DNA from 4 places in the Hansschlegelia sp. genome. Region 3 is predicted to be linked to each of the others. Evidence: predicted binding sites of a transcription regulator. Region 3 holds the regulator's gene; each other region holds the start of a gene.
What was found. The regulator LexA, encoded in region 3, represses DNA repair genes until DNA is damaged. The targets are predictions, from matches to a motif close to TGTTCNNNNTGTGTTCNG.
Positions count from the first base shown of each region.

Region 1 (5,938 bases), on a different contig from region 3:
GGCCTCCGCCCCAGATGCGCCTTCGCGACGCGCCCACTCTTCGACGCGAGGCGGCCTGAGAGCCGCGCGCCTGAACCGAAAGCGACGCCATGACCGACCGCCTCCGCCTTGCTCTCCTGTTCGCTGCTGGCCTCGCCGTTTGCGGGAGCGACGGCGCGCTGGCTCAAGGCGCGCCGGCGGGCGTGCAGCCCAGCCAGCTGGGTGAATTCAAGGACTGGAACGCTTATGCGGCCCCGGTGAAAGGCGGCAAGGTCTGCTACGCGCTCGCCACGCCCGAAAAGGGCCGGCGACGCTCCGCCAATCCGCCTGCCGGCGCGTACTTCTTCATCTCCAACAGGCCCCAGGACGGCGTCGTCAACGAGGTCAGCGTGATGCCGGGCTTCGCCCTCAAGCCGGAAAGCCAGGTCGAGCTCGGTGTCGACGACGCCAAGTTTACGCTGTTCGTGCGGGGCGACGGCGCCTTCATGAGCTCCAACGAGGAGCAGCAGGCGCTGGTGAACGCGATGCGAGAGGGCCGCAAGGACATGACGGTCAAAGCGGTTCCGGCGCGTGGCCGGCCGGCGACGCAGAGCTATTCGCTCGCGGGCATTTCGGCTGCCCTCGACAAGATCAACGCCGAATGCCGACCGACGGCGAAGGCGCGCTAGGCCGCGGGGCCCTGGCCGGCGTCCGGATGATCCGCCGGGTAATCCACCTGCACGAGCGTTAGCCCGTCGGGCGGCGCGACCGGGCCGCAGGCGGTCCGATCCGCCCGAGCGAGCGCGGCCGCCAGCTCGTCTGCGGTCCATCGACCGAGGCCGACCTGGACGAGCGAACCCGCCATGGACCGCACCTGATTGTGCAGGAACGAACGCGCGTTCGTGCTGATCAAAACCGCATTCCCTGAGCGCTCGACGTCGAGGCGGTCGAGCGTGCGCATCGGACTCGAGGCCTGGCAGGCTGCGGAGCGGAACGTGGTGAAATCGTGCCTGCCGAGAAGCCGCTTTGCGGCCGCGTCCATCGCCGCGACGTCGAGCGGCTTGGGAACGCGCCAGGCGCGACCGAGATCGAGCGTCAGCGGGGGCCGCCGGTCGACGATTCGATAGACGTAGTGCCGGCGGATCGCCGAGAATCGGGCGTCAAACGCCTCCGAGACCTCTGACGCCTCCAAGACGGCCGCCGGCTGCGGTCGCAGATGCGCGTTCGTGGCGTCGCGCAGCACGTCCGGCCGGACCCTGCGTGACAGGTCGACATGCGCCACCTGCCCGGAAGCATGAACGCCGGCGTCGGTGCGCCCGGCGCCCTTGACGCTTACAGACTCCCCCGTGAACGCGGCGATCGCGGTCTCGAGGGCCCCCTGCACGGACGAGCCGTTCGCCTGGCGCTGCCAACCGACGAAGGGCCGGCCGTCATACTCGACGATCAAGCGGTAGCGTGGCATCGCGCGTCAGCCGAGCCGCACGCCTGCATCGAGCCGGGCGCCGTTCAGGAAGGCGCCCGCGTCGACCGGGGCCTTGCCGGCGCGCTGCAGCAGCAGAAGCCGCACCGCGCCCTCCCCGCAGGCGACCGTCAGCCGGTCGTCGATGAGGTCGCCCGGCGCGCCTGCGCCTTCGGCGCGGGTCGAGCGGAGGACCTTGACGCGCTCCGGGCCACGGGGACCGGCGAGTTCGAACCACGCGCCCGGAAAGGGCGACAGCCCGCGTATCTGATTGTGCACGATGGCGGCCGGGCGGCTCCAGTCGATGCGCGCCTCGGTCTTGTCGATCTTGGCCGCATAGGTGACGCCGTCCTGGCCCTGCGGCCGGAAGACGAGGCTGCCGCGCTCCAGCCCGCCGATCGCGCGACCCATCAGGTCGGCGCCAAGCGCGCGGAGCCGGTCGTGCAGTTCGCCGGCCGTTTCGTCCGGACCAATCGCGACGCGCTCGGCAGCCGCGACCGGTCCGGTGTCGAGCCCTTCCTCCATCCGCATGACCATGACGCCCGTCTCTGCGTCGCCGGCCATCACCGCGCGCTGGATCGGCGCCGCGCCGCGCCAGCGCGGCAGCAGGGAGGCGTGCAGGTTGAGGCAGCCGAGCCGGGGCGCGTCCAGCGCCGCCTTCGGCAGGAGCAGCCCGTAGGCGACCACCACCGCGGCGTCCGCCTCATGCGCGGCGAACGCTTCGAGCGTCTGCGGGTCGCGCAGCGTTCGCGGCGTGTAGACGGGAAGATTGAGGCTCTCGGCGAAGCGATGAACCGGCGTCTTGGTCAGATCCATGCCGCGACGACCCGCCGCCTTCGGCGCGCGCGTATAGACCGCGGCGATCTCATGGCCCTGACCCACGAGTTCCGAAAGCGTCGGCACGGCGAAGTCCGGCGTGCCCATGAAGACGAGCCGCAGCGTCATTCCACCGCGCCCGCTCGCAAGGCCCCGCTCAGGACGCGACCGGCTCTGGCTCGCGCCGATCGCGCTCCCGCTTCGGGAACGACGGCAGTTCGCCCAACGCCCGCGCCTTCTCGAACTTGCGCGTCACGCGGTCGCGCTTGAGGCGCGAGATGTAGTCGATGAACAGCACGCCGTTCAGATGGTCGATCTCATGCTGGACGCACACCGCGAGCAGGCCGTCGGCCTGAAGTTCCTGCGGCCGCGCCTCGAGGTCGAGATAGCGCACCGTCACCCGGGCCGGCCGCTCCACCTCCTCGAAATACTCCGGAATGGAGAGACAGCCCTCGTCGTAGACCTGGCGCTCCGTCGAGGCTTCGACGATCTCCGGGTTGATCAGCACGAGCGGCTGCGGCTCCTCGTCCTGCCCGGCGAGATCAATCGTCACGACGCGCTTCTGCACGCCGATCTGGATCGCCGCGAGCCCGATGCCGGCCGAATCGTACATCGTGTCGAACATCGATTGGACGAGCGCCTTCACCTCGGCGTCGCTTTGCGCCACGGGGGCGCTCACGAGCCTGAGCTTCGGGTCGGGCAGATAAACGAGCGGCGCGACTGCCATGTCTCAACATAGGTGCGTGCGGAAGGTCAGAGACCGCCGATAGGACCTTGCGTCCTGTACGTCAACATGTTCATTATTTGTTCTGCTTACAAGGACTGCCATGACTGATCAGGTCCTCTTTGTCCTCGGTGGCCGCGCCGTGACCTCCGGCGAAGCGCTGGCGGGGCTTGGCGCCGCTGCGGTGGCCGCCTTGTGCCTGCTGCTGATCACGCTGTTGCGCGCCGGAGCCGCTCGGCGGGCCGAGGCCCGCGAGGCTGCGTTCCGCGCCGAGGAGGCCGATCGCCGGCTCGCCGCCGTCGAGCGGATGCAGTCCGAGGCGGTGGGGCGGCTGCAGGCGTTCGCTTCCGCGCTCGGCGCGCGGCAGGCCGACCTCGCGCGCGGCGTGGCGGAGCGGCTCGACGCCGTCGGCGCGCGGGTCGGCGACGGCTTGGCGGCGAACGGGCAGGCGACCGCCGAACAGCTCGCGCGGCTCGAGGCGCGGCTCGCGGTGATCGACGCCGCAGGCGCGAGCATCGGCGCGCTCGCCGGTCAGGTGACGGACCTCAAGGCGATCCTCGCCAACAAGCCGGCCCGCGGCGCGTTCGGGCAGGGCCGTATGGAGGCCATTCTCAAGGATGCGCTGCCGCCCTCAGCCTGCGCCTTCCAGGCGCAGCTCTCGACGGGCGTCAGGCCTGACGCGCTGATCCGGCTGCCCGGAGACGACCGTCCGCTCGTGATCGACGCGAAGTTCCCGCTCGAAGGTTTCGAAAGGCTGCGCGCGGCCGACGGGGCGGACGCCCAGAAGGCCGCTGAGGCGCGGGTGCGCGGCGACGTCGGCAAGCATGTCGCGGACGTCGCCGCCAAATATCTGCTGCCGGGGGAGACCCAGGACGTCGCGCTGCTGTTCGTGCCGTCGGAGCAGATCCACGCCGAGCTCGCCGAGCGCTTCGAGGATGTGGTGGCGCGCGCCCACCGGGCGCGTGTGCTGATCGTGTCTCCCTCGCTGCTGATGCTGGCCGTTCAGGTCGTGCAGGGGCTGACGCGCGACGCCGCGATGCGCGACCAAGCCCATCTGCTGCAGGCGGAGGTCGGCCGGCTTCTCGACGACGTCCGGCGCATCGGCGAGCGGGTCGAGAAGCTGAAGGCGCATTTTGGCCAGACCGTCAGCGATCTCGACCAGATCGCGATCTCGGCCGAAAAGATTTCCCGGCGCGGGGCCCGGCTTGAGCAGATGGAGCTCGGCGTCGCGCCGGCGGCCGAGACGCTGCCGAACCCGCTGCGCCGCGAGGCGGCGGAGTAGGCGCGGCCTCAGAACGTCGTACGGCTCCGGATCGCCGCCGCAAGCGTGCCGTCGTCGAGATAGTCCAGCTCTCCGCCGACTGGCACGCCGTGGGCGAGCCGGGTCACTTTCACGTCGGCGTCGGCGAGCAGATCGGTGACGTAGTGGGCGGTGGTCTGTCCCTCGACCGTGGCGTTCACCGCGAGAATCACCTCGCGCACCTCCGCGGCCCCGGCGCGATCGGCGAGCGTCGCGAGGTTCAGATCCTCCGGGCCTCGGCCGTCAAGCGGCGACAGCGTGCCGCCGAGCACGTGATAGCGCGCCGACACCGCGCCCGAGCGCTCGAGCGCCCAGAGGTCGGACACGTCCTCGACGACCACGATGGTCGCGCCGTCGCGGCGCGGATCACGGCAGATCGCGCAGGGATCCTGGGTGTCGACGTTTCCGCAGACCGAACAGGTCGTGACGCGCTCGCATGCGAGCCGCATCGCGTCCGACAGCGGCTCAAGCAGCTTGTCCTTGCGGGTGAGCAGGTGCAGCGCCGCCCGGCGGGCTGAACGCGGGCCAAGGCCCGGCAGCTTGCCCAGGAGCTGGATCAGGCGCTCGATCTCGGGGCCGGCGGCGGTGCGGGACATCAGGGTGAGGGGCTCGTCCGTCCCGCAACGGCCGGGAGGTACAGAAAACTCAGAACAGTTTCATCCCGGGCGGGATCGGCAGGCCGGCGGTGAGGCCCTGCATCTTTTCCTGCGCGGCGGCTTCGGCCTTGCCGCGCGCGTCCGCGTGGGCCGCCACCAGAAGGTCTTCGAGGATCTCAGCCTCTTCGGGCTTCAGCAGGCTCGGGTCGATCTTCACGCTCCGCAGGTCGCCCTTGGCTGAGAGCGTCACGCGCACTGCGCCGCCACCGGATGCGCCCTCGACCTCGATGCGCTCGAGTTCGGCCTGGGCGTCCTGCATCTTCTGCTGGAGCTCCTTGGCCTTCGCCATCATACCCATGAGGTCGCGCATAGGCGCTCCTTCCGCGTCAGAACTCGTCGTCGTCTTCGACCGCAGGTAGGGCGTCGCTTTCCGCCGCGTCAAGCTCGGCGTCCGCCGCCTGCGCGCGCGGCCTCACGTCGACGATAACGGCGCCCGGCATGCGATCGAGGATCGCCCGGACATGGGGGTGGGCCTGGATGCCGGCAAGCCGCGCCGCGGCCTCGGCGTCGGCGCGCTCACGCAATGTCGGCGCCCCGTCGCCGGCGGCCACCGCCACCATCCAGCGCGCGCCGGTCCATTCCTGCAGCTTCTTCGAGATCGCGCCGGCGAGGTCAGGCGGCGCGTCAGCCGTCGGCTGGAACTCCAGAACCTCGTCCTCGAACCGCACGACGCGCACCTGCCGCGTCAGCGCGTCCTGCATGAGGATGTCGCGGTTCTTCGCCGCGAGCGCGACGAGATCCTCGAAGCGCTGCAGCCGCACCGTCGGCTGCGCCTCGGCCCGCGGCGCGGCTTGGGCGGCCTCAGGCGCACGCGCGAAATCCCGCGCGGCGGCGAGCGCCGGCCCGCCCCGCGAGGGCGCCATCGGCTCAGGCGCGCGCGGCCCCCCTGAGGGACCGCTCGGTCCCGGATCGCGCGGCGCGGGCTGGCCGCCTTCGGAGAGCGTGCGCAGCAGTTCGTCGGGCGTCGGCAGGTCGGCCACATAAGCGAGCCGCACCAGAACCATGTCGGCGGCCTGCGCGGGCTT
Region 1 covers NZ_DATLJK010000015.1:311,737-317,674, forward strand. Annotated here, with positions in the region: gene VM780_RS13410 (invasion associated locus B family protein) at 90-647, shown strand; gene truA (tRNA pseudouridine(38-40) synthase TruA) at 644-1,420, opposite strand; gene fmt (methionyl-tRNA formyltransferase) at 1,427-2,362, opposite strand; gene def (peptide deformylase) at 2,391-2,960, opposite strand; gene VM780_RS13430 (DNA recombination protein RmuC) at 3,061-4,239, shown strand; gene recR (recombination mediator RecR) at 4,248-4,853, opposite strand; gene VM780_RS13440 (YbaB/EbfC family nucleoid-associated protein) at 4,903-5,223, opposite strand; gene VM780_RS13445 (DNA polymerase III subunit gamma/tau) at 5,240-5,938, opposite strand, start outside.
Region 1: the regulator LexA is predicted to act here: its motif matches at 3,028-3,045, upstream of VM780_RS13430 (DNA recombination protein RmuC).

Region 2 (5,938 bases), on a different contig from region 3:
TGCAGGTCCGAACCACAGATCGCGCAGGCCGTCACCTTGATGATGGCGTCACGGCCGTGCTGGATGGTCGGATCCGGCACGCTCTCGCAGCGGATGTCGCCTTTGCCGTGCCATGTAAGGGCCTTCATGAATGTCCTCCGGCTGGTGCTCCTGGGAATAGAAGGGGGAGACTTCCGGAAACGTTCCGCTCTCGACCCCTTCCTGTCCTCCGGAACCAACGCGTCAGGGATGACGTTCGCTTCTGTCATCGGAGGCTGAAAGCGTGGCCCCACGCGCCAACTGGAAGGGCTTTCTGAAGGTCGGCGAGGTCACGTGCCCGGTCGGTCTTTACACGGCGGCCTCGACGTCGGACCGGATCGCCTTCCACACGCTCAACCGGGACACCGGCAACCGGGTCCGGCGCGAGTTCGTCGACGCCGAGACCGGCAAGCCCGTCGAGCGGGAGGACCAGGTCAAAGGTTATGAGGTGGCGCAGGGCGAGTATGTGACGCTCGAGCCCGACGAAGTCGCCTCGGCGGTTCCGCAAAGCGACAAGACGCTGGCGATCGACGCCTTCATCGGCTGCAGCGACGTCGACGACGTCTATTTCGACAAGCCCTACTACCTCGCTCCGAGCGACAAGTCCGTCCAGGAGGCCTACGACCTCATTCGCGAGGGCATGCGGCGGAAGAAGGTGGCGGCGCTCGCCAGCACAGTGCTGTTCCGCCGGGTCCGCACGCTGCTGATACGGCCGCACGGCAATGGTCTCGTCGCCACCACGCTGAACTTCGATTACGAGGTTCGCTCGGCCGAGGAGGCGTTCGCCGACATCGCTGACATCGAGATCAAGGGCGAGATGCTCGACCTCGCCCGGCACATCATCGACACCAAGCGCGGCGCGTTCGATCCTAAGGCGTTCGACGACCGTTATGAGAGCGCGCTGGCGGAGCTGGTGAAGGCCAAGATGGAAGGCCGCAAGATCGCACCGCCGAAGAAGCAGGCGCCTTCAAAGGTGGTCGACCTCATGGAGGCCCTTCGACTCAGCGCCGGCGCAGCCAAGTCGACGGGCGACAAGAAGCCGTCGCGCGCGCCGACAAAACGCGCCGCCGGCGCAAAAGCCGCCCAGCCGCGACGCAAGGCGAGCTGACAGATGGCGCTCGAGACCTATCGCCGTAAGCGCGACTTCAACAAGACGAAGGAGCCAGCGGGATCCGAAGCGCCGAGCAGCGCCGGCGACGGCTACCTCATCCAGAAGCACGCGGCGCGCCGGTTGCACTACGACCTGCGGCTCGAATTCGAAGGCGTCCTGAAGAGTTGGGCCGTGGCCAAGGGGCCGAGCCTCGTGCCCGGCGAGAAGCGGCTGGCGGTCCATGTCGAAGACCACCCGCTGGAATATGGCGACTTCGAAGGCACCATTCCCAAGGGAGAATATGGCGGCGGCTCCGTCATCCTGTGGGACCGTGGGCGCTGGTCGCCGATCGGCGACGCCGCGAAGGGCTTCGCCAAGGGTCACCTGGAATTCGAAATCCATGGCGAGAAGCTGAAAGGGCGCTGGCACCTCGTGCGCATGGCCCCTCGCAAGGGCGAGAAACACGAGAACTGGCTGCTCATCAAAGGCGACGACAAGGAGGCCCGCGCAGAGGCGGACCCGGACATTCTGGAAGAGCGCCCGGAGTCGGTGAAGACAGGCCGGCTGGTGGAGGAGCTTGAAGGCGAGACGCCCGGCTGGTCCTCGGAGACCGGCCGGATCGAGCCGGACGCCGCGGCACCGGCCGCTGGCGGCCTCGACCCGTCGAAGATCAAGAAGGCAAAAAAGGCGACGTTGCCGGCTTTCGTGGAGCCGGCTCTCGCGACGCTCGCCGCCAAAGCGCCCAAGGGCGCGCGCTGGATTCACGAGATCAAGTTCGACGGCTACCGGCTGCAGGCGCGGCTTGACGCCGGCAAGGTCAAGCTGCTGACCCGCAGCGGTCTCGACTGGACGGCGAAGTTCGGCAAGACGGTCGTCGACGCCTTGGCGGCGCTACCGGCCTCGAGCGCCCTGATCGACGGCGAACTCACGGTCGAGAATGGAGCCGGCGCCTCGGATTTCTCCACGCTGCAGGCGGATCTGAGCGAGGGGCGGCAGGATCGCTTCGTGTTCTACGCCTTCGACCTGCTCTACCTCGATGGCTACGATCTCACAGCTTGCGCGCTGCTCGACCGCAAAGCGGCTCTCGCGCAGCTGATCGGGCAGGACGCCGGTCTGGTGCGGTTCTCCGAGCATTTTCCGGAGAACGGCGATCTGGTGCTGCAGCACGCCTGCCGCCTGAGCCTCGAAGGCGTGGTCTCCAAGCAGGCGGATGCGCCCTATCGCTCCGGCCGCGGCAAGACCTGGATCAAGTCCAAATGCTCCGACCGGCAGGAGTTCGTGATCGGCGGCTTCACGCCCTCCAGCACCTCCCGCCGCGCGATCGGCTCGCTTGTGCTCGGCGCCTTCGAGGGCGACAAGCTCCGCCATGTCGGCCGTGTGGGCACTGGCTTCACCGTGAAGGTCGCCGAAGACCTTCTGAAGCGCCTCGAGGCGATCGAGCAGAAGTCATCGCCGTTCGCCGACCGCCTGACGGCTGACGAAGCCCGGCAGGTCCATTATGTGAAACCAGAGCTGGTGGCGGAGATCGAGTTCCGCGCCTGGACCGCCGATCGGCATCTCCGTCACGCCGCCTTCCGTGGACTACGCGAGGACAAGCCGGCCGCAGAGGTCGTCCGCGAGACGGACGCGCCGGAGGGGAAGACGCCGCAGCGCGCCTCCTCCGTCACCCTCACCCATCCGGACCGTGTGTACTGGCCGGACGTCGGCGTCACCAAGCAGGGTCTCGCCGACTATTACATGGAGGTTTGGCCGCGCATGGCCCCCTTCATCGTTGGACGACCGCTTTCGCTGCTGCGCTGTCCCGGAGGCGTGACGGACCAGTGCTTCTTCCAGAAGCATCGCTGGAAAGGCATGAACCGCGCGATCGGCGTGTTCGACGATCCCAAGGACAAGTCCGACGAGCCGCTCGTCATGATCAATGACCGGGACGGGCTGATCGGCCTCGTCCAGGGCGGCGTGCTGGAGATCCACCCCTGGGGCTCCACGGTCGCGGCGCTCGAAACGCCGGACATGATCATCATGGACCTGGACCCAGGGGAGAATGTCTCCTGGGAAGAGATCATCTCGGCAGCCTTCGAGGTGAAACGGCGGCTCGAGGCCGCTGGACTCGCGGCTTTCGTGAAGACGTCCGGCGGAAAAGGCCTGCACGTCGTCTCGCCCCTGAAGCCGCAGGCCGGCTGGGACGTCGTAAAGCCCTTCACCAAGGCGCTCGCCGACTCGATGGCCGCCGACGAGCCAGACCGGTATGTCGCGACCGTCACCAAAGCGAAGCGCAAGGGCAAGATCCTGGTCGACTATCTGCGCAACGGCCGCGGCGCGACCGCCGTCGCGCCCTACTCCACCCGCGCCCGGCCGGGGGCGGCGGTCTCGATGCCGCTCAACTGGAGCGAACTCGGGCCGGCGATCGGTCCCGCTTACTTCACGGTCGACAACGCCCCCACCCGGCTGGCGTCGCTCGCAGCCGATCCTTGGGCGGATTTCAGGGCGGCCGCGAAGCCGCTGCCGGTGGAAGGCGGCTCCGCAAGACCCAAGGCAAAGCCCAGGCGAGCCGCCTAGCGCCGCGAGCCCTTGCCTTCCGCGGCGAGGCTTTTACGCAGCGCCTCCATGATGTTGACCACGTTGCCGGCCGGCGCCTCGGCGGCCTCGGCCTTTGGACGCACAGCCTTTTTCCGGCCCTTCTTCTTGGACGCGATCAGATCGAGCAGGCTCGCCTGCACCGGGTCGCTCACCATCTGGGGCGACCACTCGGTGGTCCGCTCGTCTATGAGTTTCTCGACGAGCGAGAGCGCCTTCGGCTCGACCTTCTGAGGCTTCTCGGGGAAGTAGTCCGACTCGTCCCGCACCTCGTCGCCATATCGCAGCGTCCACAGCACGATGCCCTTGCCGCGCGGCTCCAGCAGAACCGCGCGCTCTCGGCGATACATCACGAGACGGGAGATGCCGACCACATCGGTCGCCGCCATCGCCTCCCGAATGACCGCGAAGGCCTCCTCCCCGACCTCGTCATTCGGCGTGAGGTAGTGCGGTCGGTCGTACCAGATCCAGCCTATCGACTCGCGCGGTGCAAAGGTCTCGATGTCGATCGTATGGGTGCTCTCGAGCGCCACGGCGTCGAGCTCGTCATCCTCGAGCATGACGAACTCATTCTCGCCGCGCTCGTAGCCCTTCACCTCGCTGCCCGGCTCGACCGGCTTGCCGGTGGCGGCGTCGACATAGTGGCTGGCGACCCGGTGCCCGGTCTTGCGGTTCAGCGTGTGGAAGCGCACCCGCTCGCTCTCGGTCGTCGCCGGCGTCATCGCGACCGGGCAGGTCACGAGCGAGAGCTTCAGATAGCCCTTCCAGAACACCCGCGCGGCCATAAAGCTCGAACTCCGTTGTGCAACTGAGCAAAACGGCCGCCCGCGCTGTGGGTTCCGCCGCATCGCCGCGCGCCCGAATCGAGACGCGGCGGAGGCGTGCGTGCTAGAACGTTTGCGGAACTTGGATGTGAGGAGACGCCGTGGCCCGACGCGCCGGAAGCGCCGATCTGCCGCTGCATGGCGGACGCGTGCCGCGCTGGCTCGGCGAGCGCATGACGCGGCTCGGCGCGGTGGTGTCGGAGGCGATCATCCTCCACTATGGCCGGGATGAGCTGCTGCACCGTCTGGCCCATCCGTTCTGGTTCCAGTCCTTCGGAGCCGTGATGGGGATGGACTGGCACTCCTCGGGCGTCACGACGAGCGTGATCGGCGCGCTCAAGCGGGGCCTTGCGCCTCTTGCGGGCGAACTCGGCGTCCATGTCTGCGGCGGCCGCGGCAGGCAATCGAGGCTAACGCCGCCCGAGCTCATCGCGATCGGCGACAGGGTCGGTTTCGATGGCGCTGCGCTCGCGCAAGCGAGCCGGCTGGTCGCAAAGGTCGACAGCGCCGCGGTCCAGGACGGCTTCGATCTCTACCTGCACGGCTTTGTCGTCACCGATGACGGGCGTTGGACAGTCGTCCAGCAGGGCATGAACGGCGGCTCCCGCCAGGCGCGGCGCTATCACTGGCTTTCCGAAGGGCTGAAGGACTTTGTCGATCAGCCGCACGCCGCGATCGAAGGCCCGCGCCGCGGAGAGATCGTGAACCTCACCGACCGCCGCGCCGAGGCTTCGCGCCGCGGCCAGCTCGAGCTGCTGCGGGCGCTGCCGCCGGAAAAGATCGTCGCGGAGCTCTCCCGGCTTGAGCCGGCAGCGGCCGCGCCGCGCGAGCAGGCCCAGCCGCTGCTGCCGCACCTCGTCATGCCGGCGCATCACGACGTGCGCCCGGGCGACGTGAACATACGAAGACTGCACGGCGCGCTGGCTGCTGCGGCCGAGCGTGGCCCGACCGATTTCCGCGAACTCCTGCTGGTGCCTGGCGTCGGCGCCCGCACGGTCGAGGCGCTCGCCATGGTGGCGGAGGTGGTGCACGGCGCGCCCTGCCGGTTCAGCGACCCGGCGCGCTTCTCGCTGGCGCATGGCGGCAAGGACCGCCAGCCATTCCCGGTGCCGCTCAAGGTCTATGACCAGACGATCGACGTGCTGAAGTCTGCCGTCCGGAAGGCCAAGCTCGGGCGCGAAGATGAACTCGGGGCGATCAGGCGGCTCGACGAGCAGGCCCGGCGGGCCGAGCGTTACGCGACGGGACCCTCGCTAGAAGCGTTCGTGGCCGAAGAGCGGCGTCGCTCGCCGGACTATGGCGGGCGCAGCGTGTTCGGCTGGGAGCCGCCGGCCGAAGACGCCTCCGCCGCCTGAGGCGCGGCTGGACGTCGGGCGCGACGCTCTGCGATACCAGCCTGGCCTTTCCTCCCCTGCGGGACTTCGATGACAGC
Region 2 covers NZ_DATLJK010000016.1:7,703-13,640, reverse strand. Annotated here, with positions in the region: gene VM780_RS15230 (zinc-dependent alcohol dehydrogenase) at 1-128, opposite strand, end outside; gene VM780_RS15225 (Ku protein) at 263-1,126, shown strand; gene ligD (DNA ligase D) at 1,130-3,664, shown strand; gene VM780_RS15215 (Ku protein) at 3,661-4,467, opposite strand; gene VM780_RS15210 (DUF763 domain-containing protein) at 4,608-5,861, shown strand; gene VM780_RS15205 (carboxypeptidase M32) at 5,931-5,938, shown strand, end outside.
Region 2: the regulator LexA is predicted to act here: its motif matches at 4,572-4,589, upstream of VM780_RS15210 (DUF763 domain-containing protein).

Region 3 (5,938 bases):
CGCGAAGCTCTTGAACAAGGATGACGGCGCAGGTGCTTAGGGAGCCGGAAGCCGAGCCGAGGGATGCAGAGTCCCGGCCTCCGGTCCCGGCAGAGGCCATGATCGAGGCGGTCTTCCGCAACGGCACGATCACGGCCTTCGGCATCACCGTCTCCTTCACGCTCGGCTTCCTCTCGCAATGGGCCTCGAGCCCCGGCGTGTGGCGCTGGTATGATCTTCCATCCGTCTTTGCGGTGTTCTGCGGGGCGCTGCTTCAGATCCGCGCCCTCGCGCTGCTGCTGCCGGTCGAAGGCTTGCTGAAGACGGTCTATGACCGGGCCACGCGCCTTTATCTGATCGGACTCGCGTTCACCGGGGCCGGCGTTTTCGCGGCCGTGTCGTTCGACGTCGCGACCGGAATTCTCACCAGGAGCCCCAAGTGACCTCGGAGCAGACCGGCCTCACCCATCTCTCCGCCTCCGGCGAGGCCAATATGGTCGACGTCGGCGACAAGCCTGCGACGACGCGCGAGGCGACGGCCGAGGGCATGATTGTGATGGCCCCCGAGACCCTGGCGCTGATCCTGGCCGGCGACGCCAAGAAGGGCGACGTGCTCGGCACGGCCCGGATCGCGGGCATCATGGCGGCGAAGCGGACGCACGAGCTGATCCCGCTCTGCCACCCGCTGGCGCTGTCGAAAGTCTCGGTCGATCTCAGGCCCGACGAGACGCTGCCGGGCGTCGTGGTGACCGCGACCGCGCGGGTGACCGGCCCCACCGGCGTTGAGATGGAGGCGCTTACCGCGGTCTCCGTCGCGTGTCTCACGGTGTACGACATGACGAAGGCGGTCGACCGCGGAATGCGGATCGAAGGCGTGCGGCTGCTCGCCAAGTCCGGCGGCCGCTCCGGAGACTTCAGGGCCGAAGGATGAGCGGCCTTCTCCCTGTCGCGGAGGCTCGCGCCCGTATCATCTCGGGCCTGAAAACGCTTCCGTCCGAGCAGGTTCGATTGGGCGAGGCGCTCGGCCGAACGCTTGCCGCGCCGCTCCATGCGCTCCGGACGCAGCCGCCATGGGATTGCTCCGCGATGGACGGCTATGCGGTGCGCTCGGCCGATGTCGCGACCGCCCCGGCGCGTCTGCGCGTCGTCGGTGAAGCCGCGGCCGGAAAGGCTTTCGGCGGCGAGATCGGCCGCGGAGAAGCCGCACGGATCTTCACCGGCGCTCCGCTGCCCGCGGGGGCGGACGCGGTTCTCCTCCAGGAGAACGCCGCGCGCGAGGGCGACGAGGTGGTCGCGCACGAGGCGGTCCCGGTCGGCCGCCATGTCCGTCGGGCGGGCCTCGATTTTACGGCCGGCGAGACACTGCTGCCCGAGGGCCGGCGGCTCGGGGCGCGCGATCTCGCGCTCGCCGCGGCGCTCGGCCACGCCTCGGTCCCCGTCGCGCGGCGGCCGCGCGTGGCGATTCTGGCCACTGGCGACGAACTCGCCCTACCCGGCGCAGAGACTGGCCCGGACCAGATCTTCGCATCGAACGGCTTTGCGATCGCGGCCGCCGTGACCGGCGAAGGCGGCCTGCCGCTCGATCTCGGCGTCGCGCCGGACGATCCAGCGGCGATCCGCGCCGCCATCGAGCGCGCCATCGACGAGAGGGCCGATGTCCTCGTCACGCTCGGCGGCGCTTCCGTGGGCGACCACGACCTCGTCCGGCCGGCGCTGGAGGCCTGCGGCGTCGCGCTCGACTTCTGGAAGATCGCGATGCGGCCCGGCAAGCCGATGATGGCCGGGCGGCGGGGCGAGATGCTGGCGCTTGGCCTTCCCGGCAATCCCGTCTCGGCCATCGTCTGCGCCGTGCTGTTCTTGATGCCCGCGCTTCGGCGTCTCTCGGGGCGCGCCGACATCGAGCCGCAGATCATCCCGGGGCGGCTTGGCCGGGACATGCCGGCCAACGACCATCGCGAAGACTATCTGCGGGCCGCCCTGACCTTCGATCCGGATGGAGTCGCCGTCGCGACTGGCTTCCCGCGGCAGGATTCGTCCATGCTGCGGCGGCTCACCGAAGCCGAATGCCTGCTCGTTCGCCCGGCCGGCGCGGCCGCTGCCCGGGCGGGCGATCCCTGCATGATTCTGCCTCTGCCGCATCCGCTCTGAAGCCGAAGCGCAGGAGCGGATTCCCGACGTCCGCCCCGGCATGAACCGAACGTTAACTGTTGCAGAACACATCTAGAACAGGTAGATTTCTGTTCATGATTTGTTTTGCACCGTCGCGGACCCGCCCATGTTGACCCGCAAGCAGTACGAGCTTCTGCGCTTCATTCATGAGCGGCTGAAGGAGGCCGGCGTGCCGCCCTCCTTCGAGGAGATGAAGGAGGCGCTCGACCTCAAGTCGAAGTCGGGCATTCATCGGCTCATCATGGCTCTCGAGGAGCGCGGCTTCATCCGGCGCCTGCCGAACCGGGCGCGCGCGCTCGAAGTGCTGAAGCTGCCAGAGGCCGCGGCCCCCTCGGTCACGCGGCCGACCCCCCGGTTCTCGCCGAGCGTGATCGAAGGCAATCTCGGGCGGCTCAAGCCCGCTTCTTCGAACGACGACGACGGCGAAGATCGGCGCTCGGCCGTGCATGTGCCGGTGATGGGCCGGATCGCCGCCGGCGTGCCGATCTCGGCGATCCAGACCAGGAGCCACACGATCGCGGTGTCTCCGGACCTGCTGTCGACCGGCGAGCACTTCGCTCTCGAGGTGCGCGGCGATTCGATGATCGAGGCCGGCATTCTGGATGGCGACCTCGTCCTCATCCGCCGTCAGGACACCGCCGACACGGGCGACATCGTGGTCGCGCTGGTGGACGAGGAAGAGGCCACTTTGAAGCGGCTGCGGAAGCGCGGCGCCTCGATCGCGCTTGAAGCCGCAAACCCCGCCTATGAAACGCGGATCTTCGGCCCCGACCGCGTCGCCATCCAGGGACGGCTCGTCGGGCTGATCCGCCGCTACTGATCGTCCGGAGAGGTCTCGTCTTCCTCCTCCGCCTCGGCGGAACCGGTGGGGTCGACCGGCGGAGGCCTGAGGTCCTTGACGGGCGCCGTCGGGGCGAACGCCAGACGCGCAGCGGCGGCCGGAGGCGGCGTCGGGGGCTGGCGCGTCCATGGCCTTGAGCCCGCGGGGTCGAGGGCGGCGACGCCCGAAAAGCCATCGCCGGAGCGCGTGAGGCTCAGCGCGCCGGTCGCTGCGAGGATTCTTCGGTCAACCACCGCCGCCGTCTCCGCGCAGGCCGCCGGCGCGTCAAGGCGCGTGACGACAAGCGCCGCCCGCCGGCAGTCCTCCTCCAGTCCCCTCGGGTCCCACGACAGCGCGACGACGCCACCGCCCGCGAGGGGCGCGGTGCAGCCATAGGCGTCGCACCGCACGTCGCGTGCGGCGTCCCGCGTCGGCGCAGGCGAGCCGTCGGCCGCAAACCAGACCTTGGCGGCGAACCGGCCCGGGCTGGCGCCGAGCAGCGCGAGCCGGCCATCCGGCGCCCGCGCCGCAAGCGCCCGACCCGATGCGTCGATCACGACGTCCGGCCGCGCCGGAAACGCCGCAAGCGCGAGCGCCGCCCCGAGAATCGGGAGCCCGCCCCAGCGCAGCGCCGTTCGCCAGAGGCAGAGCCATGCGATCCCCAGCGCGAAGAGGCTGAGGGCGCCCGGCCCGAACGCCACGACGTTGCGTTCGGCGCCTGGCCAGGCGGCGACCGCTCCAGCGACGGCGAGCACGCCCTCGAGTCCGAAGCCCATGAGACGCCACCAGATCGCGTCCAGTCCTAGGGGCGCGAACAGCAGCCCGGCGATCGCCGCCGGCATCACGATCAGCCCGACTAAGGGCTCCGCGAGCGCGTTGCCCGCCAACGCGTAAGGCGTCAGGCGCTGGAAATGATAGGCGGCGAACGGCGCGGTCGCGAGCCCGGCGATGAGGGTCGTCATAACCGCGAGCGTCGCCGCGCGTCGAAGGCGGCGCGTGAGCGCCGCGCCGCGCGAGGCCGGCGGCGGCGCGGGAGGCAGGTCACGCCTGGTCTCGAACCACGCCACCAGGCCGGCCACGGCGGCGAAGGACATCTGAAAACTCGGCCCAAGCAGCGCATCGGGCGTCCAGGCGGTCACCAGCAGCCCGGCGAGCGCGAAGTTGCGGGGCGCCAGCGCGGACCGGCCGATCATCACGGCGAGCAACGCGACCGCGATCATGACGTAGGAGCGCTGCGTCGCGACCTCCGCGCCGGAGAGCGCGAGATAGAAGGTGGCCCCGGCGAGCGCCACCGCTGCGCCGATTTCCTTGACCGGCAGGCTGAGCGCCGCGCGCTGGGAGAGCGCGAGCAGCGCCCGCGCGAACCAGAACAGCGTGCCGGCCACGAGCGCCATGTGCAGCCCGGAAATGGACAGGATATGGCTGAGGCCGGCGGCGCGGAGGTCGTCCGAGACCGAGGGCGGGATCGGGCCTTGCACGCCCGTGACCAGAGCCGCCGCCACCGCGCCTTCCGGGCCGCCCACGGCGGCCGAGATGCGCGCGGTGAGGTCCGCGCGCAGTCGCTCCAGCCGCGCCGCCGCGTCCGACATGACGCCACCCGGAGAGGCCGGCAGAATACGGATGTCCTTCGCGCCGTAGCCGGTCGCGCCGATCTGCTCGAAGAAGGCCACGCGCGCGAAGTCGTAGCCGCCGGGGCGCACGGGCCCCTCCGGCGGCCGCCAGAGCGCCGTCAGCGCAATGCGGTCGCCGGCCGCCAGCGGCGGATCTGCGCGCGCGGTCACCCGAACGCGGGCCGGCATGTCGCGCGCGGCCAGCGTGATGAACCGTTCCGGCGCGATCGTCAGCCGCCGCATGCCGCGCGCGCGCGGCTCGACGAACAGGACGCGGCCGACCACCTCCCCGCGCAGCGGCCGCTCGAGCGTCGGCGCTTCTGCGCGGACCGTCGCGAGCTTGCCGGCGAGAAAGCCCGCGCCGCCGAAGGTCAGGCCGAGCGCGAGCCAGAGCGCGAGGAATCTGCCGCGGGCAAGCCAGAGCAGCCCGAGCCCGAGACCGAGGGGCGCTGCGCTCGCCCACAGTTCGGGCTCGCGGCCCGCCGAGAAGTAGATCGCGGCGCCGCAGCCGAACGCGACGGGAAGCCAGAGCGCCGGTCGACCGGCCTCCGCCTCCTCGGCGAGCAGCGCCGACAGTCGGGCGGAAGCCGCGCCGCCCCATGCCGTCGCCGCGCGGTCGGGACCGGCCGCCCGATCCTCCGGAATGGCCGCTGCGCGCGCCCTGCCCCGCTTTGGCCGGCCCGGCTGCTCCGCCATCGGCGCGTCTTTCCCCCGGTCGCAGGCCCATGCTACACCGGCGCGCCGCGGCGTACAGACGACGCCGCACCCCTCCCCCGAGCGCGAGAGAACGACCTGAAGTGAGCGAGACCGTCGTCACACGCTTCGCGCCGTCGCCGACGGGCTTCCTGCACATTGGCGGCGCGCGGACCGCGCTGTTCAACTGGCTGTTCGCCAGAAGTCTCGGCGGCACGATGCTGCTGCGGATCGAGGACACCGATCGCGCCCGGTCGACCGACGCCGCGATCGCGGCGATCCTCGACGGCCTGAAGTGGCTCGGTCTCGACTGGGACGGCGAGCCTGTCTTCCAGTTCGCCCGCGCCGCCCGGCACCGCGAGGCGGTGGAGCGGATGCTGGCCGAGGGCCGCGCCTATCGTTGCTACGCGACGGCCCAGGAGCTTGAGGAGATGCGCGCCAAGGCGCAGGCCGAAGGGCGTCCGCCGCGCTACGACGGCCGCTGGCGGGACCGGCCGGAGACCGATTGGCCGACGGACCGCCAGCCGGCGATCCGGCTCAAGGCGCCGATCGAGGGCGAGACCGTCATCGACGATCTCGTGCAGGGGCGCGTCGTCATCCCCAACAAGGACCTCGACGACCTCGTGCTGCTGCGCTCGGACGGAACGCCGACCTACATGCTGGCGGT
Region 3 covers NZ_DATLJK010000004.1:48,972-54,909, reverse strand. Annotated here, with positions in the region: gene VM780_RS01685 (DUF1003 domain-containing protein) at 1-40, shown strand, start outside; gene VM780_RS01680 (hypothetical protein) at 99-422, shown strand; gene moaC (cyclic pyranopterin monophosphate synthase MoaC) at 419-910, shown strand; gene glp (gephyrin-like molybdotransferase Glp) at 907-2,127, shown strand; gene lexA (transcriptional repressor LexA) at 2,255-2,968, shown strand; gene VM780_RS01660 (ComEC/Rec2 family competence protein) at 2,962-5,274, opposite strand; gene gltX (glutamate--tRNA ligase) at 5,376-5,938, shown strand, end outside.

Region 4 (5,938 bases), on a different contig from region 3:
TGTCCGCGGCGGCCTTTCTTTTTCTCGACCCGAGAAGCGAAACGTCAGTTCCGCGTATCGGTGTGGGGCATCGGCTTTGAGCCCGAGCCGCCGGACGTCGCCGCCGAACCCGCCCCGGCCGGCGCCTGCGGCACCGGATGGACCCCGGCGCCCTCGTCATTGCTGGTCGTGCTGGTGCCGCTGGGACCGGTCGGCTTTTCCGAGCCCCCCATGGGCGGCGTCCTGCGCACCTGCTCGTTCGTGCGCTGGTCCTGCGCGTTGTCGGTGTCGCCGGTCGACCGCGCGGGCTGCTCCTGAGCGATCGCCGCGAGCGGCGCGATCGCCAGCCCCGCCGCGAAGGCGCCCGACGCCACAGCTTTCATCAGCTTCGACATTTTGTTGAACTCCCATGATGATGCGCGACTGGTTGAGGCTTTCGATCCCAGCCGGCGAAGGCTTCGCACGCCATCTGCTGCGCGCACGCCTCAGATCAAGAAAAGACCCCGCTCAGATCAGGGAAAAATTTATTGCTTCGCCTCGGAACTAACTTGCCTGCGCCGGAAACTCTTCTGTCGCCTTGGGAAGAATGCGTTCTGCTCCGGCCCTTCCGAGCCGGCGCGCGAGCGCCCGGGCCCCTCCTCCCGACCGCCGGACAATTCTCGCGGCGTGGTTGGCGGCGGGTGAAGGGTCGTCGCTAATGCTTCCTTTCGCCGCGCCAGTGTAGCCAAGAGCCTCTAACGGTCGCGCAGTGAATGGGATCTTACTTTTACCGTCAGTTTGCGAATTGTTCAAATTGCATTCATGTAAAGCTTTAATCGAGAAGTAGAAATCGGGGCGGATAGTGTTCTGAACAAGCGCTCGACGGCGCCGGTGCAGAACGGAAGGCCGCCCGGCCGGCCAAGACAGAGGATCAGGCGATGGCCCGCTACGACATGTCCAACATCATCGAATGCGGCGCGCTCGGCGCGGTCGCGTCCGGCGCGGTGTTCTTCCAGCTCGGCATGACCTGCGCGGTCGGGCGCTATGGCGCGATCGACCGTGTGGCCGCGCACAAATGGTTCAACCTCGCCGCCCGCGACGGCGTCGCCGAAGCGGTCCGCATGCGACGCGAACTGGCGCTCGAGATGAGCGCCGCCGAGATCGCCGAGGCCCAGCGCGCGGCGCGCGAGTGGCTTGCCGCCCATTGACCGCGTTCGGGCGTTGACCGCCCGAACCGCCCCGTGTACCCCTGCCGCCACGGAGACGTGGCCGAGAGGCTGAAGGCACTCGTTTGCTAAATGAGCAGACCTGGAAACGGGTCTCGAGGGTTCGAATCCCTCCGTCTCCGCCAATCTTTCAGATTCGGTCAAAGCATCAATTCGGACGTCGCAAGCGGCGGGGTTAATCCGCCTTGGGTCCACAGATCGTCCTTGACTGTGGGTTAGGTTGGCGTCCGTATTGATCCCAGTTTTCCTGTCGACCGAAGCGGGAGCTTCGTTGATGATCGACCGCCCGGCTCGTGACCAAGCAGCACAGGCGCTCCGGCGCTTGATCTCCGGGCAAATCACCAATGAGGAATTCGAGTTCTCAGAACCCGAGACCAGCGACCAAGCCGTGCCGGCCATCTATGACACGGCTTGGCTCATTTATCATGACTACTCTGTACACAAGCTAACTGGCCGCTATAGAGTTTCCCCCGACGTGAAACGCGAGACCATCCGTTGGATCGTGTTCCTGGATGGCGCGGACGAATACATTTGGCCAAAAATCGCGTGGCCCGGTTCTGACCCAAGAAAAAGGGTTAGAGCGGGAGGGGCGTGGATCCGCCGCCTGTTGGGGCAGCTCCACGCGCTTTCTCCTGACGAAGCGGCGGCGTTCCTAGCGGCCGGAGACTATGACGCGTGGCCGTTCGCCTCGCGCGCTGACCTGAAGAGAGCGATCCGGTCACCGCGTCGCCTTCATGGAAAGAGGGCTGCCTAACGCTTCCGGGCCATGAGTGTGGCGAGCATGAAGGCTGTTGCGCGTGTCGGCGCCGGCGGCTCGATGGCGACGCGGATTTTCACGCCGCTCTGCCTTCGGCGCCGGCACTGACACCGCCGCCCCTCACCCCCGCGGGTCGTAGGGCGCCTCGTCCTTCAGCGTCTGGGCGACGGCGGTGAGTCGCGGGTCGCCGCCTTTGGGCAGGGCGATTCTCAGCTCGACTAGCAGATCGCCGGCCGCGCCCTTCTTGCCGATGCCCTTGCCGCGCAGCCGCAAGGTGCGGCCGCCATCGGAGCCTGCCGGCACCGTCATCTCCACGGCGCCGTCGAGGGTCGGCACGCGCACCTTCCCGCCGAGCACCGCCTCGTAGATCGTGATCGGCACCTCGACCCGCAGGTCGTCGCCCTCGGCGCGGAATTCCGGATCCGGCGCGACCCGGATGACGATCAGCGCGTCGCCCGGCTCGCCGCCGAGGCCGCTCGGCGCGCCCTGGCCCTTGAGGCGGATGGTTTTGCCTTCCTCGATGCCGGCCGGCACCGAGATGTTGAGCTCCTTGCCGGTCGGCAGGCGCACGCGCTGCTTGCCGCCGCGCGCCCAATCGCGGAACGGCACGGTCAGCTCAGCGCGCAGGTCCTCGCCCTTCGGCGGCTCGCCGCCAAAACCGGCGCCGGCGCGCGGACGGCGGCCGCCGAAGGCGCCCAGAAGCTCATCCAGTATGTCGTCGCCGCCGACGCCGGAGCGCGTGCGCGTCCCACCGAATGGGCCGCCGGGGCTGAACTCATAGTCGAAGCGCTGGCCGCGCTGGCCCCACGGGCCGCTCGCGCCGGCGCCGGCGCCCCACGGGCCGCCCTGCCCGCCCCCAAAACCCTGGAAGCGCGGCTTGCCTTCCGCGTCGATCTCGCCGCGGTCGAACTGCGCGCGCTTCTCGGCGTCCGACAGCAGCTCATAGGCCGAGCCGATCTCGGCGAAGCGCTCCTTCGCCGTCGGGTCGTCGGGCTTCTGGTCCGGGTGCCAGGTCTTGGCGAGCTTCCGGTAGGCTTTCTTGATGTCGGCGGCGCTCGCCGAACGCGGCACGCCGAGCACGTCATAGGGATCGCGCATCGCGTCGAGGAATCCGTGTTTCGAGAGAAGCCGCGCGCCGCAGTCTAGCGCACGGCCCGTTTCGTCCTTAATGTGGGCGCCTGTAACATCAATGCAACAGGTCCGGTCGCCGCAGGCGCGCCGTCACACGCTCCCGGCCGACGTCAGAGCGTTCGGCTGGCGGCGGTGCGGATCGCGACCGCCTCCCAATAGCCGGCGGCGGTGCGGCAGGCGGTGCCTTCGAGACGCTGCTCATGCCCGGCGGCGCTGTGGCTCGCCGTGAACAGCCGGCAGGTCGCACCGTTCTCGTTGGTCGCCCCCGCGGCGGCGCTGAAGGCCCCGTAGGCGCCCGAATCGGGATTCGCCCAAGGCACGGAGGCGTTGGTGGCGTCGGCCGCCATGGCGATGCTGAGCGCGCCGCGCGCATAGGCCCAGTCTGACGGCGTCAGCGCCGGAGGCTCCTGCGGGGCCGTCGGCGCATAGGCGGCGGGCTTCGCGGCGGGCTGAGGAGCGGCCGCCTGCGCGCCCACGGGCGGACCGAGCGGCGCCGAGGTCACCGCGTCCGCGGATCGCGGCGGGGCGGCCGCCGGGCGGGCGTCGATGCTGCCGGTCTTGATGTCGTCGGCTTCGCCGGACAGCGGATAAGTCACGCTGCATGCGCCGCTGAGCAAAGCGAACGCCGAAACCACGACTCCGCGCAGCAGTCGCGCTCGCAGCGCGGCCGACGCTCGTGTAGAGGAAACGCGTGTCGCCAGAGGCGGATCGAGGCTACGCAACAAACTCCAGAACTCCTTGATCGCCGCAGGATTGAACGGCAGGAGCAGTTAATGCCGGGTGACTTCCACGCAGCCGACGACCCTTTCCCTGTGATCGAGGCCTGGCTCGAAGAGGCTCGCGCCGCCGAGATCAACGACCCAAACGCAATGGCGCTGGCGACGGTCGACGAGGACGGAATGCCGGACGTCCGCGTCGTCCTGATGAACGGCTTCGACCGGCGCGGGCTGGTCTTCTACACCAATGTCGGCAGCGCCAAGGGCGCGCAGCTTGCCGAGCAGCCAAGGGCGGCGGCGGTTTTCCACTGGAAGTCGCTGCGCCGCCAGATCCGCGTCCGCGGCCCGGTCGAACCCGTCAGCGACGCCGAGGCGGACGCCTATTACGCGACCCGTCCTAGACTCAGCCGGATCGGCGCCTGGGCGTCGCGGCAGTCCAAGCCGCTGGCGTCGCGCGCCGTTCTGGAACAGGCGGTGGCGACGCGCGAGGCCGAATTCGCCGGCGCCGAGCCCCCCAGGCCGGATTGGTGGACGGGCTATCGCATCATCCCCATCTCCATCGAGTTCTGGCTCGACCAGCCCTTCCGCCTGCACGACCGCGCGGTCTTCCACCGCAAGACGGCGGCGGACGCGTGGGTCCGCACACGCCTCTATCCATGAAGGCCCCAAGACCGCGATGACGACGCCTGACCGACCGGCGGGCACGCCGCCCGCCACCTGCCCCATGTCCGGCGTCCGCACGGGCGACGCCGTGCCGACCATGAGCGCGGCGCCCAGCGCGACGACGCAGGGGCCGGGCCCCGGCGCCGCCCCCGCGTCGACCCCGCGGCCGCGTCCGGCCGGCTCGAACGAGCCGCGCAAGACCCTGCTGCTGACCGGCGCGAGCCGCGGCATCGGCCACGCCACCGTCAAGCGGTTCTCCGCGGCCGGCTGGCGCGTCATCACCTGCTCGCGCCACGCCTTTCCGGAGGAGTGTCCGTGGGGCGCCGGGCCGGAGGACCATATCCAGGTCGACCTCGCGGACGTCGACAGCACGGTCGCGGCGATCGCCGAGGTGCGCGAGCGGCTCGAAGGCGGCGCGCTGCACGCGCTCGTCAACAACGCCGGCATTTCGCCCAAGGGGGCCGGGGGATCGCGGCTGAACGCGATCGACACCGCTCTCGACGACTGGAAGACGGTGTTTCAGGTGAACTTCTTCGCGCCCATCATGCTGGCGCGCGGCCTTGCCGACGAACTCACCGCCGCCCGCGGATCGATCGTCAACGTGACCTCGATCGCGGGCGGGCGGGTGCATCCCTTCGCGGGCGCGGCCTACGCCACTTCGAAGGCGGCGCTCAACTCGCTGACCCGCGAGATGGCCGCCGATTTCGGCCCGCTCGGCGTGCGCGTCAACGCGATCGCGCCGGGGGAGATCGACACGGCGATCCTGTCCCCCGGCACCGACAAGATGGTCAACCAGATCCCGCTGCGCCGCCTCGGCACGCCGGACGAGGTCGCGAAGACGATCTACTTCCTCTGCACCGACATGTCGTCCTACGTCACCGGCGCCGAGATCCACATCAATGGCGGCCAGCACGTCTAGGTTCGGGCCGCCTCAGCCGGCGGCGCGCATGCGCTGCTTGGCGAAGGGCGACTCGAACGACACGACCGGGCTCGGCCGACCGACCAGGTAGCCCTGGATCTCCTCGCAGTTCAGCTCGGCCAGGAACGCCCGCTGTTCGGCCGTCTCGACGCCCTCCGCGGTGATCGGCATGTCGAGGCTCGCGCCGAGCGCCACCACCGCCCGCACGATCGCCTTCGCCTGCGGGCTCGTCGACAGCGTGCGGATGAAGGAGGCGTCGATCTTGATGCGGTCGAACGGGAACGCCTGGAGGTAGGACAGCGAGGAGTAGCCGGTCCCGAAATCGTCCATTGCGATTTGCACGCCGAGCGCCTTCAGCCGGCGCAGGGTCTGTAGCGCGCCCGTCAGGTTGTCGAGCAGCACGCCTTCGGTGATCTCAAGCTCCAGGCGCGTCGCGGCCAGTCCGGTCTCAAGCAGGATCGAATGGACCAGCGCGACGATGTCGCCATGCTGGAACTGGACGGGCGACAGATTGACCGCCACCTTGCCCGGCCGCATCCAACGCGCGGCTTCCCTGCAGGCGGTCCGC
Region 4 covers NZ_DATLJK010000014.1:66,012-71,949, reverse strand. Annotated here, with positions in the region: gene VM780_RS09815 (hypothetical protein) at 45-374, opposite strand; gene VM780_RS09810 (sel1 repeat family protein) at 897-1,166, shown strand; tRNA gene VM780_RS09805 (tRNA-Ser) at 1,218-1,309, shown strand; gene VM780_RS09800 (hypothetical protein) at 1,459-1,938, shown strand; gene VM780_RS09795 (J domain-containing protein) at 2,062-3,039, opposite strand; gene VM780_RS09790 (RT0821/Lpp0805 family surface protein) at 3,183-3,668, opposite strand; gene pdxH (pyridoxamine 5'-phosphate oxidase) at 3,846-4,448, shown strand; gene VM780_RS09780 (SDR family oxidoreductase) at 4,465-5,370, shown strand; gene VM780_RS09775 (bifunctional diguanylate cyclase/phosphodiesterase) at 5,383-5,938, opposite strand, start outside.
Region 4: the regulator LexA is predicted to act here: its motif matches at 765-782, upstream of VM780_RS09810 (sel1 repeat family protein).